DNA from 3 places in the Thermobifida fusca YX genome. Region 3 is predicted to be linked to each of the others. Evidence: riboswitches for the same ligand, from Rfam matches in the RefSeq annotation. Region 3 holds a riboswitch; each other region holds the start of a gene.
The links. A riboswitch is a leader RNA that binds a small molecule or an ion and turns the genes downstream of it on or off. The one in region 3 is predicted to bind thiamine pyrophosphate.

Region 1 (7,230 bases), 550 kb from region 3:
GCGGCGGGGAGGAGGCGTGCGCGTAGCGGCGGATCGGGATCCGCCCGGCCAGCCGGGCCCGCCGACCAGCCGACACCGCCTCCCGCATCGCGTGCGCCATCAGCACCGGATCCTGGGCCCGAGTGACCGCGGTTGCCAACAGCACCGCGTCGCAGCCCAGTTCCATGGCGAGTGCCGCATCGCTTGCGGTGCCGATGCCCGCGTCCAAAATCACAGGGACGTCCAGCTCTTCGACGATCAGTTCGATGTTGTGCGGGTTGCGGATGCCCATCCCCGAACCGATCGGCGCCCCTAACGGCATCACCGCGGCACACCCCACCTGCGCCAGCCGGCGGGCCAGCACCGGGTCGTCGTTGGTGTAGGCGAGGACGACGAACCCCTCGTCCACCAGCCGTTCTGCGGCGTCCAGCGTCTCCACCGGGTCAGGAAGGAGGGTGCGCTCGTCGGCGACCACCTCCAGCTTCACCCAGTTGGTCTCCAACGCTTCACGCCCCAGCCGCGCAGTGCGCAGCGCGTCGACCGCGGTGAAGCAGCCTGCCGTGTTGGGCAGCGGGCGGACCCCGGTTTCCCGGAGCACATCCCAGACCGACCCTTGGGCGTTCGGGTCAACCCGGCGCATCGCCACAGTGGTCATCTCGGTGCCGGAGGCACGCAGCGCGTCCGCCAGCACGTGCAGCGACGGAGCACCCCCGGTGCCCATGATGAGCCGGGAATGGAACTTCTCCCCGGCGATCACCAACGGGTCCTCGAAGGTGTCGGCGCGGGTCGTCCCGGTCGCAGCGTCGGTCAAGTCAGCCCCCCTGCACAGCGGTGAGCACGTCCACCCGGTCGTCGGGGGAGACCACGGTGCGCGCCCAGTCGGTCTTGGGCACCACCTCGTCGTTGACCGCCACAGCCACGCCCGACTCCGCCCGGGTCAGGGAGCGCACCACGTCGGCCACCGTGGTGTCCGGAGCGAGCTGACGCGGCTCACCGTTGATGATCGCGTTCACGATGTTTCAACCCCTTTCGATGGTGAGGATGAGGGAAGGAAGCGGTCTGCGGCGAGATGGCTCGCATAGTCGGGCAGCCGCCCCGTACTCAAGACTTCGGCCATGACATCTCCGGTCACCGGGGCCAGCAGCACCCCGTGGCGGTAGTGGCCGACCGCAAGGTGCAGCCCGCGCACACGGGTGGGTCCCAGCAGCGGCTCGTTGTCCGGCGGCCCGGGGCGCAGCCCCACGCACGTTTCGACGATCTCCAGTTCCGTGACCCCGGGTACGAGCTCGCGCGCGTCGCGGAGCATCTCCCAGACCCCGCCGACGGTCAACCGGGTGTCGAAGCCCATCTCCTCCTGGGTGGCCCCCAGGATCACCTCGCCATCGGCCCGCGGCACCAGGTAGACGGGGGAGCCGGTGACCAAGCCGCGCACGGTGCGGGTCACCAGCGGCTCGGCGCCCACGGGGGTGCGCAGCCGCAGCAGCTGCCCCTTGACCGGGCGCAGCGGGGGCACCACTCCCTCGGGCAGTCCGACAATGTCGGAGCTCCACACGCCCGCGGCGAGCACCACCTGGCCCGCGTCGAGAGTGTCGCCGCTGTCCAGCACGACGCCGCGCACGGCGTCCTCGCCCCCGACCACCTCCCGGACGTGCCCGGCGACGAACAGTGCGCCGCGGGCAGCGGCGGCGGCACGCAGCGCCTCAGACAGGCGGCGCGGATCCACCGAGTGGTCGTCAGGGGCCAGGAAGCCGCCCCGCACAGTGGGAGCCAGCATCGGCTCGAGCCGGCGGCATTCGCGTGAGGTGAGCCGTTCGGTGCGGATACCGAGACGGTCGCGTAGCTGCTGCAGTTCCGCGAGCGTGGCCATGTCGTCCGGGTCGAACCCCACCTGCAGGGTGCCTTCGGTGCGGTAGCCCGGGTCGACGTCGGTGTCTTCTGCGAGCTCGGCGATGAAATCGGGGTAGCGCTGCTGGGACCGCAGCCCCAGACGGATCAGCGACTCTTCCCCGAACACCGCTTCGGTTGCGGGGGTCAGCATGCCCGCCGCCACCCCGGACGCGGCGCCCGCCTTCTCCGCGGACACGACGGTCACCCGCATCCCGAGGCGGGCAGCACGCCATGCGGTGACCAGGCCAATAAGTCCGCCCCCAACGACAAGGGCGTCCGGGGCTGAGCGCAACTGCACGGCGCGCCACTCCCTTCGCCGGTATGACCCGGATCAGGTTCTGCGGTCGGAGGCGGACAGCCTCCCTCTCAGCCGGGTTCCGCCCCGGCTCCCGCGGGTTTTCGCTTTCGTCCGCATTCTAGGTCGCCCGTGACTGGGGAAGCCAAAGGTCCGACATGTACGCCTAAAGCGATCACGGTCGGTCGAGAGGATTCGGCGCGCGCCAGATGTGGAAGATTGGGACCGTGACACAGATCGATCGCGACCTCGACGCGCTCGTCGGAGAGTGGCTCACTCTCCAGGAAGCGGCCGCGGCCCTCGGTGTGAGCCAGAACCAGGTCCGGCAGATGATCCGCAACCACCGGCTCCTCGGCGTGGTCCGCGGCGGAGAACTGGCGATTCCCGCGGCGTTCATCACCAACGGCACCATCCTCAAAGGCCTCCAAGGCACCCTCACCGTGCTCGCGGACAGCGGTTTCTCTCCGGAGGAGGCGCTGCGCTGGATGTTCACCGCAGACGACAGCCTGCCCGGCACTCCGCTCGATGCGATCCGCGGCAACCGCGGCACCGAGGTGCGCCGCCGCGCCCAGGCGATGCTGCTGTAAGACACCCCGTCGCCGGGTACGCTGCACCCGCCCCGCGGGACAGGCGCTCGGCGACGATCTAGGGTGGGAGCCGTGGACGAGACTCTGCGAAAGCGGTTGGAATCCGCCCGGCTCTACCTGTGCACGGACGCCCGCGCCGACCGAGGCGACCTGGCCGAGTTCCTTGATGCGGCGCTCGCCGGGGGCGTGGACATCGTGCAACTGCGCGACAAGACCCTGGACGCGCGGGACGAGCTCGCCGCGCTGGAAGTCGTGCGTGAGGCGTGCGACCGCCACGGGGCGCTGCTCGCGGTCAACGACCGGGCCGACATAGCCCACGCCGTCAACGCCGACGTGCTGCACCTGGGACAGCGGGACCTGCCCGTGCGCTACGCCCGCGCGATCCTCGGGGACCGGCCGCTGATCGGCCGCTCCACCAACGCGGCGGAGCTGTCTGCGGCCGCCGACCGGGAAGAAGGCGTCGACTACTTCTGTATCGGCCCGGTGTGGGCGACCCCGACCAAACCGGGACGGCCCGCTGCCGGGCTCGACGAGGTGGCGCGGGTCGCCGCCCTGCACCCGCAGCGCCCCTGGTTCGCGATCGGCGGGATCAACGAGGACAACCTGGACCAGGTGCTGGCCGCGGGCGCCCGCCGGGCTGTCGTGGTCCGCGCCATCACCGAAGCCGAAGACCCGCGTGCGGCGGCGGCGGAGCTCAAACGCCGCCTCGTGGCAGCGGCCGCAGCCTGACCGCGGCCCGCCCCCGCCCGGGCGGGCCGGAAAGGGCGCTCAGCGGGGGCCGAGCGCGCTACCGGAGCCGCTGAAGAGCGGCGCGTGGGACAGCGCGCTCGGATTCTTCCGCAGGTAGCCCTCGAGGGAGCGGGCAGGGTGGCCGGTCAGCCGCAGTACGGTGCGGTTGGCGGTGCTGAGTTCCCCGGCGGCGATCGCCGTGCAGGCGCTCACCCGCTCCGCGATTTCCCGGGCGGTCAACCCCTGCGAGGAGAGGAAGTCGATGGCCTCCTCCGGGGTTTGCGGAACGTAGACGATGGTGCGTCCGGTGAGCGTGGACAGGCGGGTCGCGGTCTGCCCCAGCGAGACGGCTTCCGGACCGGTCACGTTGTAGATGCGGTTGACGTGCTCTTCCGGGGCGCGCAGCACAGCGGCGGCGACGTCGGCGACATCGTCCCGCGACACCCACGCCACGGTGCCTTCCCCGGCCGGGCCGCGGATCGTGCCGTCCTCGCCGATCCACTCGGGCAGGAGGTCCAGGTACAGGCTGGGCCGCAGGAAGGTGTAGACCACCCCGGTGGTGCGCAGGTACTCCTCGGTGGCGTAGTGCTCCCGGCCGAGGACGCAGGTCGCGGCGGCGCTCGCGTTGAGGAACGACAGGTAGACGATGTGGCGCACCCCTTCGGCCACGGCCGCGTCGATGACGGCCCGGTGGAGTTCCTCGCGGTTCTCCGCGTGGTCCGCGGCGACGAGGAACAGCACCTCGGCGCCGCGGACTGCGCGGCCGAAAGCGGCAGGATCCTCGTAGGCGGCCAGGACCGCGCTCGACTTCGGGAGTTCGGGGGCGCGGTTGAGGTCACGGACAATGAGCCGCTGCGCAAGGCCCAGCCGTGCCAACTGGGCGGCTACTTTGCCGCCGACGGCTCCGGTCGCCCCAGTCGTCGCGATAACACGTTCCGCTCTCAGATCCTCACCCATAGTGTTTATCTTCGGCAAACAGTCCCGGACGTGCACTGACCGGCGCGCCGGACCGCGCGCGAAACGTGCCGGTACCGCCCCGCGCAACGCGGCCCCGGCACCGGGAATCCCCCACACGCGCGGGATGCCCGCACGCCTGCCGGAAGCTGAGCACAACCCGGGGGCTATGTCCTAGGATCGCGCCATGCACCCCAATGTTCGCGCTGTCGCCGAACTGCTCGCTGCCCACGGCGCTTCCGGCACCGTCAAAGAGCTGCCGGACTCTGCCCGGACCGCCGCGGACGCCGCGGCACAGTTGGGCTGCGAGATCGGCGCGATCGCCAACAGCCTTGTTTTCGCCGCGCGCTACGACTCGGCGGACACCTCCCCCGATACGCTCCACCCGGTACTCGTCCTCACCAGCGGCGCCCACCGGGTCGACACCGGCAAAGTCGCCGCCCTCCTCGACGCAGCGGAGGTCGTCCGCGCCACCCCGCAGTTCGTCCGGAAACACACCGGCCAGCCCATCGGCGGGGTCGCTCCGATCGGCCACCCCAAGCCGCTTCCCACCCTGGTCGACGAGTGGCTGGAGCGTTACGAGACTGTGTGGGCCGCCGCAGGCCACCCCAACGCGGTATTCCCCACCTCGTTTACGGAACTCTGCCGCCTCACCGGGGGAAGACCGGCTGACGTGGGGCAAGAGTCGTCCTAAGAGACCGGGAACACCTGGGGGCGGTGTGGAAACCGAGATCGAGTTCTGGGAACTGGCCGCGCCAGCCTTCATCCGCGCCCTGCCCGCGCTGATGGAGATCTACGCGGCTGCCATGGCACCGCCCCCACGGCAGCTGCCGGGGCGGCAGGCCATCATGCGCCAGCACGCCCACTATCCCCGGTTCCATTCCGTGGTCGCGGTGACCGGGGAGCGCAACGCGGTCGCGTTCGCCTACGGGTTCCACGGCTGCCCCGGGCAGTGGTGGCACGACGTGGTCACCGCGGAACTGGGGCGCATCGACCCGGAAGGGGTGCGCCGCTGGTTCGCCGACTCGTTCGAAGTCGCCGAAGTCCACGTGCTGCCGGAGTGGCAGGGCAACGGGATCGGCCGGGCACTCCTGTACCGGCTGCTGGAGCCCCGGCGGGAGCGCACCGCGGTGCTGTCCACTCCCACCGGGGCCACTCCCGCCCACGGGCTCTACCGTTCGTCAGGGTTTGTGGATCTGATCACCGGATTCCGGTTCCCGGGCACAGTGGACCAGGAGTTCACCATCATGGCAGCGCAGCTACCGCTGCCGGCTGGGTGGCGCCCACGAGCCGGTGGTAGACCTCGCGGGTCGCCGTCGAACGGTTGAACGTGATGAAGTGGATGCCCGGCGCCCCTTCGGCGAGGAGCCGTTCGCACAGCCGAGTGGCGTGCTCGATACCGAGCGCGCGCACCGCCTCGGGGTCGTCGGCGACCCGTTCGAACTCTTCCGCCAGCCTGCGGGGGAACGGCGCTCCCGACAACTGCTCGGAGCGGGCGATCGTGCTGAACTTCGTGACCGGCATGATCTCAGGGATGATGGGCACGTCGCAGCCCCGGGCCGCGACCCGGTCCCGCAGCCGCAGGTAGTCCTCGGCTTCGAAGAACATCTGGGTGATCGCGTAGTCCGCTCCTGCCCGGCATTTGCGGACGAAGAAGTCCGTGTCGGTCTCCACGTCGGGGGAGCGGGGGTGCTTGTAGGGGAATGCGGCCACCCCGACGCAGAAGTCACCGCTCTCCTTGATCAGCCGCACCAGTTCTTCGGCGTGGGTGAGGCCCTCCGGGTGCTTGACCCATTCGCCCAGCGGGTCGCCGGGCGGGTCGCCGCGCAGCGCGAGCATGTTGCACACCCCCGCCGCCGCGAACCGGCCGATGAGGTGGCGGAGCTCCCGCACCGAGTGGTTGACCGCGGTGATGTGCGCCACGGGCAGCAGAGTGGTGTTGGTGGCGATCTTCTCGGTGACGTTCACGGTCCGGTCCCGGGTGCTGCCGCCCGCACCGTAGGTCACCGAGACGAAGGAAGGGCGTAGGGCCTCGATCTCCCGGATCGCCCGCCAAAGCATGCGCTCCCCCTCGGGCGTTTTCGGGGGGAAGAACTCGAAGGAGAACGTGGGCTCTTTACGCGCCAACAGTTCGCTGATACGGCGCGGACGAGGCGCCGGGCGCGGCGTGGGTGATCCGAGCATGTCTCCCACTGTAATCGACCATATCGGTGGGGTTTGGGTGTGTCGTGGTGAAGACGGGCGGCGGAACAATCGGTAGCCTGCCCTTATGAGCTCCTCGCACTTGTCTCCCGTCGCCTTCGTGCGCCCCCTTGTCGATGCCGAACTGGCGGCCTTCGTCGCGAGCCGACGCCCGCTGCTGCTGGAGATCGGCGCGGAGTGGGAACCGGTGCTGGCCGCCCTCGAAGCCATGATCAGCGGCGGCAAGCGGCTGCGGCCGGCGTTCTGCTACTGGGGATGGCGCGGCGCGGGCGGGGGAGAGGAGCCCGGCCTCTACACGGCCGCGGCAGCCTTGGAGCTGCTCCAGGCGTGCGCGCTGATCCACGACGATGTGATCGACAACAGCGACACCCGGCGCGGGCAGCCCGCCGTGCACCGCAGGCTCGCCGCCCTGCACCGGGAGTCGGGATGGCACGGCGACCCCGACGAGTTCGGCCGGGGCGCGGCGATCCTGCTGGGGGACCTGTGCCTGGCGTGGTGTGAAGACATGTACCAGTCGAGCGCGCTCCCCGCGGAAGCGCTCGCTGCGGGGCGGGGCCCCTTCGACCTGATGCGCACCGAGGTGGTGGCCGGCCAGTA
Region 2 (7,230 bases), 1.7 Mb from region 3:
ATGCGCGACGCCCTGTCGACGGGGGGTGACCAGAACGGCTACGGGCCGGTCGCGGGGATCCGTGAGCTGCGGGAGGCCGCCGCAGGCTACTGGGAGCGCCGCGGCCTGCCCACTGACCCGGACCTGGTCGTCGCCGGGCCGGGCAGCAAGCCCTTGCTGTATGCGCTGCTGCTCGCTATCGGCGGGGATGTCGCGATCGCCGCCCCGAGCTGGGTGAGCTACGCGGCGCAGAGCCACCTGTCAGGCGGGCAGCCGCTCTTCGTGCCGACCGCTCCGGCACAGGGCGGGGTCCCTGAGCCGGATGCGCTGGCCCAGGCGGTCACCGAGGCCCGGGCTGCGGGCCGGGACATCCGCGCGGTCATCACCACCTGCCCGGACAACCCCACGGGCACCGTGGCGTCCCGCGGCACCGTGCGCCGGCTCACCGAGGTGGCCCAAGAGCTGGACCTCGTCATCATCTCCGACGAGATCTACCGCGACCTGGTGCACGACCCGACCACGGTGGTGCACAGCCCGGCCGAGTTCGCGCCCGAGCGCACCGTCATCACCACCGGGCTGAGCAAGAACCTGGCCCTGGGCGGCTGGCGGATCGGGGTAGCCCGCCTGCCAGACAGCGACACGGGCCGCCATATCCACGCTGCTTTGCTGGGGATCGCCAGCGAGATCTGGTCGAGCCCTTCCGGGCCGGTCCAGCGAGCCGCCGCCTACGCTTTCCAAGAGCCCGCCGAGATCGTCGACCTGGTCGCCCGCAGCCGCCGCTTGCACGGCCTGGTGGCCCGCGCGGTCGCCGAGCGGTTCCGTGCCGCCGGAGTGCCGGTCATCGCCCCCCAGGCCGCGTTCTACCTGTACCCGGACTTCGGCGTCTGGCGGGAATGGCTGGGCGAGGCGCACGGGGTGACGACCGGCCCGGAACTGACCCGCATGCTACTGGACCGCTACGGGATGGGGGTGCTGCCCGCCGTGGAGTTCGGGGAGAGCACGCACGCGCTGCGGGTGCGGGTGGCAACCAGCCTGCTGTACGGGGAGAGCGAGGCGCAGCGGTACAGCGCCCTGGCGGCAGAGGACCCCACTGCGCTGCCGTGGATCCGGGCCCACCTTGACCGGATCAGCGAGGTGCTCGACGAGGTGCGCCAGGAGCAGCCCGCTGTCGCGGTGCCTGCGATGGCAAGCTGAACCAGGACAAAGACCACGGGCCTGTGGCGCGGGGAGGGTTGACCGGAAGCGGAAGGGAGACGGTCCCGCCCCGCGCCATAGGGCTCAGCGTAACGCTCTTTGCCGCCGCGACGGCCCGCTGGTCGGGCAATGGGGGTTTGAGACTCTCCGGAGCAGGGGAGTTCGGCGCGGAGCGGCACCGGTAGGTGCCCGCTGCCCCGCGAACTTCCCGCCACTGACGTCCTCCGGAGGCGGGCTGGCTTGCCCGCAGTACCCCCGATTCCGCCGGACCAGCGGGCCGTCGCGGCTTTTCTGCTGTCGGTGAGGCATCCCGGATGTCCATTCCGTGGTCCCGGTATTCCTCTGCTGCCCCGGTATCGAGAAGGATGGGTCGGTGTCGACACAAAGGGCGCGACAACTGGAAGCCCGGGGAATGACGGAAAACCGGAGCAGCAGCCGGTCTTGTGCCGCGATGATGGTGGACTGCAGCGCCCGAGGTGGAGAGGAGAAACCGTGACACTCGTCGAGTGGGCCCGACTGGTCTGCGCAGAACTCGAACTCTCGGAGGAGATCGACACCGACGACGTGAACCTCATCCTGGACTTGGCCCGGGACGCAGCACATTCCGTGGCCCGCCCCGCAGCTCCCCTCACCGCTTATCTGCTGGGTATCGCGGTGGGCCGGGGCGCTGATCCGCAGCGCACCGCCCGCCTGCTGAGCGAGCTCGCTCTGGCGCAAACGAAGAAAACAAATAAATAAAGAATTAATCAGTGATCGATGACACAATCCGTACGAAGGGGACGAATCATGCTGGCGAAGTTACAGTTTCGCAAAACCAAATAACCGCACGGAGATGCCGCGTTCTCTGGCCGCCAGCCACCGCGTACGGTCACCCTGCATGACGGGGAGGATGCGGGGATTTCCGTGGCCATCCGGAAAGCGGGTGTAAGTGTGGAAGAAGTGCGATCAATTCTCTCTGCGGTCAACGACGTTATTTGGGGACCGTTCGTTCTGGTCCCGCTCCTGTTCGTCACGGGAATCTTCCTGACTATCCGGCTCGGCGGGCTGCAATTCCGGCTGCTCGGCCACGCGCTGTGGCTCGCTTTTGTGCGCCGCAAGGAGCAGAGCGGCGAAGGCGACATCTCCCACTACCAGGCTCTCAGCACCGCGCTGGCCGCCACCGTGGGTGTGGGCAACATCGCTGGCGCGGCGCTCGCCATCGGCTACGGCGGCCCCGGCGCACTGTTCTGGATGTGGGTGACCGGCCTGCTGGGCATGGCCACCAAGTACAGCGAAGCGCTGCTGGGTGTGAAGTACCGCCGCAGGGACGCCAAAGGCGAGCAAAGCGGTGGCCCCATGTTCTACCTGCGCTACGGGGTCGGCGGCGGCTTCGGTCTCGTCCTCGGCTTCCTCTTCGCCCTGTTCGGCGCGATTGCCGCGTTCGGTATCGGCAACATGACCCAGGCCAACACGGTGGCCGCCCAGTTGGAGAACGTCTGGTCGATCCCCACCTGGCTCACCGGTGCGGCCATGGTCCTCGTCGTGGCCGCGGTGGTGCTGGGCGGCATCAAGAGCATCGGCCGGTTCGCCGCCGGTGTGGTGCCCATCATGATCGTCGCCTACGTCCTCATCGCGGTAACCGTCCTCATCGTGCACGTCACCGAGCTTCCGGCGGCGTTCGCTCTCATCTTCCGGGAGGCGTTCACCGGCGAGGCGGCCACGGGCGGTCTGCTCGGCTCGGCGCTGCTGTTCGCCATCCAGCAGGGTGTGGCCCGCGGCATCTTCTCCAATGAGTCGGGTCTGGGCACCGGTGGTATCGCTGCGGCGGCCGCCAAGACGAAGCAGCCGGTGCGGCAGGCCCTCGTGTCGATGACCCAGACTTTCGTCGACACCATCATCGTGGTGAGCATGACCTGCCTGGTCATCATCGTCACGGGTGCCTGGAGCGAGGCGGAGAAGGACGACGGCTCCCTGATGACCTCCCTGGGCATGGCCGAGGGCTTGGGGAAGATCTCCCCCGCGTTGGCACCGCTCGGCAACTACACCGTGGCGCTCGCGGTGGTGTTCTTCGCCTTCACCACCCTGGTCGGCTGGTGCTACTACGGTGAGCGCTGCATGGAGTACCTGGCTGGCCGGAAAGCGGTGGTGCCGTTCCGCATCGTGTTCACCCTGGTGGTGTTCGTCGGCGCCACCACCGAGCTGAGCACGGTATGGACGTTCAGCGACATGGCCAACGGCCTGATGGCCCTGCCTAACCTGCTGGGGCTTCTCCTGCTCTCGCCGATCGTGGTGGCCGAGACAAAGAAGTACTTCGCCAACCCGCACTGGCGCAACCCTGACCTGATGGAGGGGCCCGACCCGGGCACCGCGGAGCCGCCCGAACGGAGCCCGCAAGGGGACAATCCCCCCACCCCCACCCGGTAACGGATCGCTACCCGTCACAGAAAACCGCGGCCGTGGGATACAGCTCCGTTATCCCACGGCCGCGACAGTCTGCGGTGGTGGCGCGGCACGCCCGGGTGTGCGCCGGGCGGACTGCCGCGTCAGTGAGATGTCCGGATGCGGAGCCTGCACCCGCATCCGGACAGTTCTTTTCTCGCCTAGTCCACGAGGGGGAAAGCTCCCGCCTCGTCCCGCCGCGCCTGTGCGTGGGCGGAGAGGAGCAACGCCTGCAGCGGGCAGGACGGTGAGCAACAGGAAGCCAGACTAGTGCCGTGCACCCGGCACAGGCTGAACCCCGGTATTCATGCCGGGGAGCGCGTCAATTCCCCCACCACGCGTGGAAATGGTGGACGGGGCCCTTGCCTTTGCCGATGTCCAGCTTGTCGGCGTGGCGCAGCGCTTCGGTGAGGTAATCCTTAGCGTCGCGGACCGCCTGCGACCAGGTGGGACGCTGCGGGCGCAGCGTGGCGATCGCCGAGGAGAGCGTGCACCCGGTTCCGTGCGTGTTGGTGGTGTTCACCCGGTCCGCGGTCAGGGTCTCCACGTCGCCGTCCGCCGACAGCAGCAGGTCCGTGCTGGTAGGACCGGACAGGTGGCCGCCCTTGAGGAGCACGCGGCGCGGTCCCAGGGCGAGCAGCCGCTCCGCCTGGTCGCGCATGCGGTCCAAGTCGGTGGCCTCCTCTTCGCCCAGCAGGTCGGCAGCTTCCGGAAGGTTAGGGGTGATGAGGTCGGCCCGCGGCAGCAGCACGGTGCGCAGGGCTTCCACCGCGTCAGCGGCGAGGAGCCGGTCTCCGCTCTTGGCGACCATCACCGGGTCGACGACCACGTTGGGCAGGCGGTAGGTGTCGATCGCGGCAGCCACGACCTCGATGATCTCGGTGCTGGACAGCATGCCGATCTTGACCGCGTCCACCCGCACGTCGGTGAGCAGCGTGTCCAGTTGGCTGCGCACGAACTCCGGAGGGACGTCGTGGACTTCGCTGACCCCGGTGGTGGTCTGTGCGACGAGCGCGGTGATCACGGTAGTGCCGTAACCGCCCAGCGCGGAGAACGCTTTGAGGTCGGCTTGGATACCGGCTCCGCCGCTGGGGTCAGTGCCGGCAATAGACAAGATGGTGGGAATCAATTGGACGTCCCTCCGCTAGTACTACCTAGATCAGGTTCACGGGTGTCCTCTCAGCCACCCTGGGGGTGGCACCCCGCGTCCACAGCGAAGGCTAGCAATACACGCAAACCCCCGCTGCTCCCTGATCTCTGGCGGAAGGGGACAGCGGGGGTAGAGAGGACAGGCGGGCAGGCTACTGCACGACCGTGTCGTTCGTCTGCGGACGCACTTCTGGGGCAACGGAGGCGTCGTGCGCTGCGCGGGCCTTGATCCGGTGTTCGATCACGATGACGGTGATCACGGCGGCCGCGCCGACCAACGCCAGCACGATGCAGAGCACGAGGTTGTCCTGGCTGGGGGCGAGCAGGGTCCGGTCGTCGTCCTGCCACGGCCACAGCGCCCGCAGGGATCCCGCCATCAGCCCGGTCATCACCACCAGGGTGAGGTGGTGGAAGCGGTCCAGCAGGAACTGCAGCAGTTTGACGAACAGGGACAGGCCGATGGTCGCGCCTAGGACAAAGGTCGCGATGTAGCCGAGGTCGCGGTTGTTGAGCGCCTCCATCGTCGGGAGGTACAGGCCGACGGTGAGCAGGATGAACGAGCCGGAGATGCCGGGCAGGACGAGCGCGCAGATCGCGACGGCAGCCGCGGCCATGACGATGAGGGGGTGCGGGTCCACGGTCGTGGACGGGACGCCGGTGAACAGGAACGCGGCCGCGGCCATGAGCAGGGCGAGCAGGTAGTCGCCGATCCGCCAGCGCCGACCCGAACTGCTGTAGGGCACCCACAGGGACGCCAGCACCAAGCCGAAGAACAAGGCGTGCGATTCAGCCGGATTGTGCTCAACCAGCGGGGCGATGACGCGGGCTGCGACCAGCACGGCGGGCACCATGCCCACGAGCACGGCCAGGACGGTCCCCCAGTCGGCGCGGGTGAGTTCGGCGCGGGCCCGCGCCAGGCCTTTTCCGCGGAGGAGGTCGGTGACGAGCAGTCGCACCGCGGTGACGACGTGGCCCGCGGAGTTGATGAGGGACTCGTAGACACCGGTGATGAGGGCGACAGTACCGCCGCTGATTCCGGGGACGGTTTCGGCGGTTCCGATCAGGGTGCCGCGTACGCCGTTGAGGAGATGAGTGCCGAGTGACTTTGCCATGTCCTGCTTCTCGTCGAGGAAGAGAGACCGACCGTATCCCAGTGAAGTACGAGATGAAGGCCGGTGCCTGGAAGTGAACGCAAAAGACTGCCTGGTGCGGTGGCTCGGGCACGAACCGGTGGCCCGGCAGGCAGGAACGACCCAAGTTTATGGGGATTACGATCGGCGGAGCGACACGCAAAGCCGAAGAGCTCAGCGGCTGAGGACAGGGCCCGCGTCCCGCGCGATGCGGGAGGCCCACCGGTAGTCCTGCTTGCCTGCGGCAGTGCGTTTGACCTCGTCGACGATGCGGATGGTGCGCGGGATCTTGAACCCGGCGAGATGCTCGCGGCAGTGGTCGCGCAGCTCCGCGTCGCTGGGCTGCCGGTTTCCAGCCAGCGAGATGACGGCGCTGACCCGCTGGCCGAGCCGCTCGTCGGGGGCGGCGACCACGATGGCGTCGGCGACATCCGGGTGGGTTTTGAGGACGGCCTCCACCTCTTCGGGGTAGACCTTCTCCCCGCCCGTGTTGATCACGGTGGCGCCGCGGCCCAGCAGTTCGATCGTGCCGTCGGCGGCGATGGTCCCGTAGTCACCGGAGAGTGCCCAGCGGCGTCCGGAAGCGTCGACGGGGAAAGTCTGCGCGGTCTTCTCCGGGTCGTTGTAGTAGCCGAGGGGGATGCGTCCGGTGCGGGCGATCCGGCCGATCTGGTCGGATCCGGGAGGCAGGGGGCGCAACTGGTCGTCGAGGACGGCGACACTCGCTCCCATGGTGAAGCGCCGGGTCTTTCCGCTGAGCCGGGCGGAGGCGGAGCCGCACACCCCGGTTTCGCTTCCTCCGTAGTTGTCGCGGATGGCGATGGTCGGTTTCCACGCCCGCCACAGTTGGCGCGCGGTCGTGGTGAGCGGGGTGCCGCCGGAGCTGAGCGTGGTCAGGCTCGGACATCGTCCCGGGCTGCGCAGCAGCTCGTGAGCGAGGGGGCGGGCCATGGCGTCGCCGACGCACTGGACGATGGTCACTTTTTCGCGGTGGGCGAGTTCCACGGTCCGGGTGGGGGAGAAGACCCGGTCGGTGTTGAGCACCACGGTGGAACCCGACAGCAGCATGCTCAGCGCGTTCCACTGGCCTGCGGCGTGCATGACCGGGCCGAGGACGAGCATGCGTTGCGGGGTGGTGCGGGCGGCGCGTTCCGCGACGACTGCGGCGCTCGTGGCCCGCGGGGTGCCGCGGCGGCGCTGTTCCAGAGCCACGTGGAAGATGTCTTCCTGCCGCCACATGACGCCTTTGGGATAGCCGGTGGTGCCGCCGGTGTAGAGCAGGTAGAGGTCGTCGCCGCTGGTGGCGGGCAGCGGGGTGGTGGAGTGGGCGGCGTCGGCCAGGGCAGTCTCGTAGTCGATG
Region 3 (7,230 bases):
TGGGCGGAATGTAGACGACGTCGAACCCCATGTCGGCGATGGCGGGCAGCCGGCGGGCGGCGGTGGCGAAGGTCCCGGAGCGGGGTTCGCCGTCCTCGGTGTCGAGCACCGCGCCTTCGGACCGTGGGAAGAACTCGTACCAGGAGCCGAAGAGTGCGCGTCGGCGGCTCACCATGACGGGGAAGCGCTGCGACCGGGTGACGAGTTCCCGCAGTGGACGTTCAGCGAGCTCGTCGCGGACCAGGTCGGACAGGGCGAGGTCGAGGCGCTCGTGGGCGGAGCGGGACCCGTCGCGCATGGCTGCGGCGATCTCGGCGAGCGCGGGGCGTCGGGGCACCCGCCGGGCGGCGCGCTCGAGGAGACGCGCACCTTCTTCCAGCATCAGCTCGACGTCTTGGCCGGCAGGGATTTTGATGCGGGCGTCGTGGCACCAGGTCGCGTACGGGTCGCTCCACGCTTCGATAGCGAAGTGCCAGAGTCCTTCCGAGGTGACGGTGACCTCGGCTTCGTAGCGGTCCGTGCCCGGGGCGATCTCGCGGAGCGGGACGAGGGGCTGGCGCTGGCCTTCGGGAGTATAGAGGACGACACCTGCGCCGAGCGCCTCATGCCCTTCACGGAACACGGTTGCGCGCACGGGAAAGGTCTCGCCGACGACGGCTTTGGCGGTGCCGATGTCGACGACCGGTGAGACGTCAAGGATGGGAAATCGTCCGATCACGGGTACACCATCGAAAGGTTGAGGTATGGGTGTTTTCTGTGGATTGGCATAGATGGTGAGGGACAACGGTGAATCGTGAATAGTGGAAGAGAGTAAAAATCTCTAAAAGGAGTATTTTGTGAGGAATCTGGATGAGTTGTCCCGATCGTTGCTGTCGGACTGAATTCCCCGTTCTCCGGCAGTCCGCAGCGAGGTATTTCTGTGAGGCTAGTCACAGGGCGATCGGGTGGACAAGAGGGACACTCGGAGGCGAGAGAAACAAAGACCAGGGAAGGGGCAAGAGGGGCACGGTGCTCGAAGTGCCCCACGCCACCTGCAGGTTTGGTGCAAACTAGGCGGGACAGTCGCGAGGAGATGAGAAACTCCTCGTCGCGGATACCAAGATCAGACTTGGAATTCTCGAAGGATTAAACCGCTTCTCCCAATGCGCCCCAATCCGCAGGGAAACCTTTGGCAAAAAATCCTTTTTCGGGGATTGGTTCACGGGGGAGGAAATGAAGACTACGCGTCTGCGGTGCGGCGGCGTGGAAGGCTCGCATACAGCCGTTCTGTTCGTTAGCCTCCCGATTCGTGAAGGCTATTCGTAGGTTTACCGTCCGTACCGTTCTGCCTGACGAGCTCGCTGCATTGTGCACCCTGGCCGCCAACCTGCGGTGGACGTGGCACGCCCCTACGCGCGCCGTATTCGCTGCGGTGGAGCCCCGCCTCTGGGAAGCCGTGGGCCGGGACCCCATCCGGCTGCTCGGAGAAGTCACCCCGGAACGGCTCCGGGAGCTCGCCGCCGACGCAGAGTTCCGCGCCCGGCTCGACGCAGCCGCCGCCGACCTCGACCGCTACCTCACCGCTCCACTGTGGTACCAGCAGCTCACGGACAGCTCCGACACCCCGCCGCCGGCAGCGATCGCCTACTTCTCCGCCGAATACGGGCTCGACGCCACCCTGCCCCAGTACTCCGGCGGTCTGGGCATCCTCGCGGGAGACCACCTGAAAAGCGCCAGCGACCTGGGCATCCCCGTGATCGGCGTGGGACTGCTCTACCGGCACGGCTACTTCTCCCAGACCCTGTCGCCCGACGGATGGCAACTGGAGCGCTACCCCGAGATCGACCCGCACTGCCTGCCGATGACCCGCCTGGAGGACCGCGGCACCCCGGTGCGCATCACCGTCGACCTTCCCGAGAACCGCACGCTGACCGCGCACGTCTGGATCGTGCGGGTGGGCCGCGTGCCGCTGCTGCTGCTCGACACCTACCACGACGACAACGACCTCGACCTGCGCGGTGTCACCGACCGCCTCTACGGCGGCGGCACCGAGCAGCGGCTCCGCCAAGAACTGCTGCTCGGCATCGGCGGACTGCGCGCGGTCCGCGCCTACTGCCTGCGCACCGGGTATCCCGAGCCCGAGGTCTTCCACATGAACGAAGGGCACGCGGGATTCCTCGGCCTGGAACGGCTGCGCGAATACATCGAGACCGCAGGACTCGACTTCGACCAGGCGCTGGAAGCCACCCGGTCCGGAACCGTGTTCACCACCCACACCCCGGTGCCCGCCGGAATCGACCGGTTCCCCAAGGAACTCGTGGAACGCCACTTCAGCGGCCCGGTGGCGCTGCCCGGGCTCCCCGTGGAACGGGTGATGGCGCTCGGCGCCGAAACCTATCCGGGCGGCGACCCCAACGTGTTCAACATGGCTGTCATGGGTATGCGCCTCGCCCAGCGGGTCAACGGCGTCAGCGCCCTGCACGGCGCGGTCAGCCGGGAGATGTTCGGTGGACTGTGGCCGGGATTCGACGTCGACGAAGTGCCCATCACCTCCATCACCAACGGCGTGCACGCTGCGACCTGGATGGCAGAAGAAGCGTGGGACGCGGCACAGGCCATGGGCCTCGGCCTGGAAGAGCTCGAAACCCCCGCAGGCTGGCAGCGGCTGGTGGAACGGGACGCAGAAGAGCTCTGGCGGATGCGCCGCGCCCTGCGCGAACGGCTGATCATCGAGGCCCGCAAACGGCTCCGCGCCTCCTGGCGGCAGCGGGGGGCCACCGACGCGGAACTCGCCTGGATCGACGAGGCACTCGACCCGGAGGTGCTCACCGTCGGTTTCGCCCGCCGCGTGCCCTCCTACAAACGGCTCACCTTGATGCTGCGCGACCCGGAACGCCTCACCGCGCTCCTGCGCCACCCGGAACGCCCCATCCAGATCATCATCGCGGGCAAAGCCCACCCCGCTGATGAAGGCGGCAAACGGCTCATCCAGGAGATGGTGCGGTTCAGCGACGATCCTCGGGTGCGGGACCGCATCGTCTTCCTGCCCGACTACGACATGGCGCTGGCCGCGCTCCTCGTGCAGGGCTGCGACGTGTGGCTGAACAACCCGCTGCGTCCCCTGGAAGCGTGCGGCACCTCAGGCATGAAGTCCGCGCTCAACGGCGGACTCAACCTGTCGATCCGCGACGGCTGGTGGGACGAGTGGTTCGACGGCTCCAACGGGTGGGCGATCCCCACCGCGGACGGCGTCGACGACCCGGACCGGCGGGACGACATCGAAGCGGCAGCCCTCTACGAGCTGTTCGAGGAGCAGGTCGCCCCCTTGTTCTACGAGCGGGACGACCACGGACTGCCCCGGCGGTGGCTGGAGACGGTCAAGCACACCATGGTCTCCCTGGGACCGAAAGTGCAGGCCACCCGCATGGTCCGCGAATACGTCGACCAGCTCTACCAGCCAGCCGCGCTCGCCATGCGGCGGCTCGCCGCAGACAACTACCGCGGAGCCCGGGAGCTCGCCGCCTGGAAACAGCGGGTGCAGCACGCCTGGCCGGGGGTGCGCATCGAACACGTCGAAACGTCGATGAACGGGGACACCCCGCAGGTCGGCGGGGAACTGGAGGTGCGCGCCACCCTGGTCCTGGGCGGGCTCGACCCGGACGACGTGTGCGTGGAGGTCGTCCTGGGACTCGTCAACGACGACGACGAACTGATCAACCCGACCACGACCGAACTCGTGCCGCTGCCCGCCTCGGACGTGGTCTACCCGCTGGTGCGCTTCGGCGGGACCGTCCCACTGGACCGCGCGGGCACGTGCGGGTACACGGTCCGCATCCGCCCACGGCACCGGCTCCTCACCCATCCCGCAGAAGCGGGGATGGCCGTGGTAGCCGAACCCACGATGGGTATCGGCACCCTCGTGCCGCACTGACCAGGACACCCGCACCGCAGCGGCAGGCCGGGTACGGCGACCCTGGTGCGGTACCCGGCGGTTGTCCCCGGGGCAGCGGCAGCCGCGGCCGCCGTCTCGGGGAGACCGCCTGGCGGCGGGCACCATCGCAGCCGAAAAAGGGAAGGGAAGCGGCCGCAACCGGCCACCGCGGCCGGAGAAGAGCTGCGTCGACCCGTGGTACGGCGGGGAGCGGCGCACCCCGGATCCGGGGCGGGTTGACGCGCGCCGCCGTCCTGCGGCCATAATGAGGCCCGACAGCACAACCAAACGACAGGGGAGCGCCTCTAGCGCTGAGAGTGCGGCACAGCCGCAGACCCTTACTACCTGATCTGGGTAATGCCAGCGAAGGAAGTCGTGGGAACCGCCACCGGTGGCGTGGTCTCGCGCACCGGTGCTTCTGGTGCGTGTCATAGCGGCCGGTGTGCGCTCTTGGCCAAGAGCCCTCCGTGACTCCGCGAAGGGACGTGACCAATCATGAGCCCGGCCGAGCCGCAACCCGGCCAGGATCGTCAATCCCTCCTCCACTGGCGCACCGTGGACATCGTGGTGGCTGCCGTCATCGGTGTCGCCGTGGGGATCGTCTTCTGGGTGTGGAGTGTCCTGTGGAACGCCACCACGGGACTGTTCGCGTTCTTCCCTCCGGCCCAGGCCATTCTCTACGGCATGTGGATGGTCCCCGGTGTCCTCGGCGGACTCATCATCCGCAAACCCGGGGCCGCCGTGCTGACGTCGATCGCCGCCGCCTCCCTGGAGATGCTGCTGGGCACCGGGTGGGGCGTCTCGGTCCTCATCTCCGGCGCCCTGCAAGGACTGCTCAGTGAACTGGTCTTCCTCGCCTTCCGCTACCGCAGCTGGGGCATGGGGGTGGCAGTCCTCGCGGGAGTGGCCGGCGGGATCTCCCCCGCGATCCGGGACAACCTCACCTACCATGTCACCTGGCCCCTCAGCTACCAGGTCGTCTACGGGGTACTCGTCCTGATCAGCGCCGGCCTCATCGCCGGGGCGGGCTCGCGTGTGCTCACCACGCGCTTGGCCGCCGCCGGAGCGCTGTCCCCCTTCGCCTCGGCGCGGGGATAGGCCGATGGGTACCGGAAACCGCGACGGTCACGGCGCGCGGGTGGAACTGTCCGGCTGGGGCTGGCGGCACGCCGGCCGCGCCGACTACGCCCTGCGCGGCGTCGACCTGGTGATCGAACCAGGGGAACGCGTCCTGCTGCTGGGCGCTTCCGGGGCAGGGAAGAGCACCCTGCTGCACGCGCTGGCGGGACTCACCGGGCCCAACGGCGCCATCACCGGCGAAGAGGAAGGCCGGCTCCTCGTCGACGGGAAACCCGCGACGAGCCAGCGCGGCCGGATCGGCCTGGTGGCGCAGGACCCGGAGAGCCAGCTCGTCATGGCCCGCGCCGGGGACGACGTCGCGTTCGGCTTGGAGAACCTCGGCGTGCCCCGCGAACAGATCTGGGCACGGGTAGACGAAGCCCTCGCCCGGGTCGGCTTCCCCTATGGGCGCGCCCATCCCACCGCGGCCCTCTCCGGCGGGGAGAAGCAGCGCCTGGTGATCGCCGGGGTGCTCGCCATGAGCCCCCGGCTGCTGCTGCTCGACGAACCCACCGCCAACCTCGACCCGCCCGGGGCACGCCTGATCCGCGACGTGCTGGCCCGGCTGCTCGCCGACACCGGGGCCACCCTGGTACTCGTCGAACACCGGGTCGCCGACGTCGTCGACCTGGTTGACCGGGTCGTAGTCGTCGAACCGGGCGGGGGAGTCATCGCCGACGGTGCTCCCCGCACGGTGTTCGCCCGGCACGGGACTGCCCTGGCCGAGCGGGGCGTGTGGGTCCCCCACGCAGACCCCGTCCCCTGCACCACGCCGGCCCCGGGAGGCCCCGTCCTCATCGAAGCGGCGGACTGCACTCTGGGCACTCCGCGCACCCCGGGGCGAAGACGGCCGAAAACCGTCCTCAATGCGGTGGACGTCACCGTGGCTGCGGGGACCGCGACCGCGCTCACCGGAGCCAACGGCGCCGGAAAATCCACCCTGCTCACCGCGCTAGCGGGACTGGCGAAACCGCAGTCAGGACAGATCCGCCCTTGCGGGCCGCTCGCCGCAGCCGACCCGCGTCCGCTGGTGAAATGGCCGGCGCGGCAACTCGCCCGGCACGTCGGTACCGTGTTCCAGCACGCCGAAGACCAGTTCGTGACCGCCACCGTGCGCGACGAGCTCCGGTTCGCGCCGCTGCGCCTGGGCATGGGCGAGGCAGAGACCGCGGCCTGGGTGGACGAACTGCTGGAACGGCTGCGGTTGACCCACCTGGCCGACAAGCACCCCTACACCCTCTCCGGCGGGGAGAAACGGCGGCTGTCCGTGGCAACCGCGCTCAGCTCCGGCCCGGCCCACGCCCCCGACGTGCTGGTGCTCGACGAGCCCACGTTCGGCCAAGACACCCGCACCTGGGTGGAACTGGTGGAACTGCTGGATGCGCTGCGCGGCCAAGGCCGGGCGATCGTGCTCGCCACCCACGACACGCTGCTGCTGCGCCACCTCGCCGACGTGGAACTGCGGGTGGCGGACGGCTCGGTCACGGAGACAGCGCGCACCGGGATGGAGGAGAGCCGGTGAACCTCACCTCTGCCCCTGCGGGCCGCGCCGCACCCGGCAACGGACAGCCGGGCGTCCGGTCCTGGCTGCTCGGCATCAACCCGGCCGCCAAACTGATCGCGGCCTGTGTCATCTCCTTCGGCCTCATCCCCGCCGTGGACCCGGTCACCGGCGGGATCGTCCTCGCCGTCACAGCCCTGCTGCTGCCGTTCAGCGGGATCAACCGGGCCACCCTGCTGGTGCTCAGCGTCCCGTTCTGCCTCATGGGGCTCTCCACATGGGTGGTCAACCTGCTCTACGGCGAAGAAGGCCTGTGGGGGGCGTCCGGCGCGGCAGTGCGCATCCTCGCGATCGCCCTGCCGGGGATGCTGGCCGCGGTCAGCAGCGACGCCACTGACCTTGCGGACGCGCTCGTGCAGCGCCTCAAAGTCCCGGAGCGGCCTGCGATGGGGGTGCTTGCCGCGCTCCGGCTGGTCCCGCTGCTGGCCGACCAGTGGCGTACCGTCACCCTCGCCCGGAGGGCCCGCGGTCTGGAAGCCGGGCGCAACCCGCTGGCCGCGCTCTCCATCTTCTTCGGGAAGCTGTTCGCGCTGCTGGTCCGTGCGGTGCGCACCGGCACGCTGCTGGCGACAGCAATGGACGCCCGCGCGTTCGGCACGGGGCCGCGGTCGCACGCCCGGGTCAGCCGGTGGCGTCTCGC

Region 1: another riboswitch for thiamine pyrophosphate. It lies ahead of thiO (glycine oxidase ThiO); the one in region 3 lies ahead of TFU_RS02930 (ECF transporter S component).
Region 2: another riboswitch for thiamine pyrophosphate. It lies ahead of thiD (bifunctional hydroxymethylpyrimidine kinase/phosphomethylpyrimidine kinase); the one in region 3 lies ahead of TFU_RS02930 (ECF transporter S component).

What each region holds. Positions count from the first base shown of each region.
Region 1 covers NC_007333.1:1,221,383-1,228,612, forward strand. The annotation lists gene TFU_RS05205 (thiazole synthase) at 1-790, opposite strand, end outside; gene thiS (sulfur carrier protein ThiS) at 792-992, opposite strand; gene thiO (glycine oxidase ThiO) at 989-2,164, opposite strand; TPP riboswitch at 2,157-2,269, opposite strand; gene TFU_RS05220 (Rv2175c family DNA-binding protein) at 2,389-2,748, shown strand; gene thiE (thiamine phosphate synthase) at 2,821-3,477, shown strand; gene TFU_RS05230 (SDR family oxidoreductase) at 3,517-4,434, opposite strand; gene TFU_RS05235 (YbaK/EbsC family protein) at 4,619-5,125, shown strand; gene TFU_RS05240 (GNAT family N-acetyltransferase) at 5,151-5,759, shown strand; gene metF (methylenetetrahydrofolate reductase [NAD(P)H]) at 5,677-6,615, opposite strand; gene TFU_RS05250 (polyprenyl synthetase family protein) at 6,701-7,230, shown strand, end outside.
Region 2 covers NC_007333.1:2,647,335-2,654,564, reverse strand. The annotation lists gene TFU_RS11160 (pyridoxal phosphate-dependent aminotransferase) at 1-1,173, shown strand, start outside; gene TFU_RS11155 (DUF6457 domain-containing protein) at 1,666-1,911, shown strand; gene TFU_RS11150 (alanine/glycine:cation symporter family protein) at 2,104-3,576, shown strand; gene thiD (bifunctional hydroxymethylpyrimidine kinase/phosphomethylpyrimidine kinase) at 3,914-4,720, opposite strand; TPP riboswitch at 4,711-4,806, opposite strand; gene TFU_RS11140 (DUF368 domain-containing protein) at 4,893-5,852, opposite strand; gene TFU_RS11135 (acyl-CoA synthetase) at 6,045-7,230, opposite strand, start outside.
Region 3 covers NC_007333.1:670,556-677,785, forward strand. The annotation lists gene TFU_RS02920 (alpha-1,4-glucan--maltose-1-phosphate maltosyltransferase) at 1-718, opposite strand, end outside; gene glgP (alpha-glucan family phosphorylase) at 1,289-3,910, shown strand; TPP riboswitch at 4,194-4,299, shown strand; gene TFU_RS02930 (ECF transporter S component) at 4,406-5,008, shown strand; gene TFU_RS02935 (ABC transporter ATP-binding protein) at 5,013-6,551, shown strand; gene TFU_RS02940 (energy-coupling factor transporter transmembrane component T family protein) at 6,548-7,230, shown strand, end outside.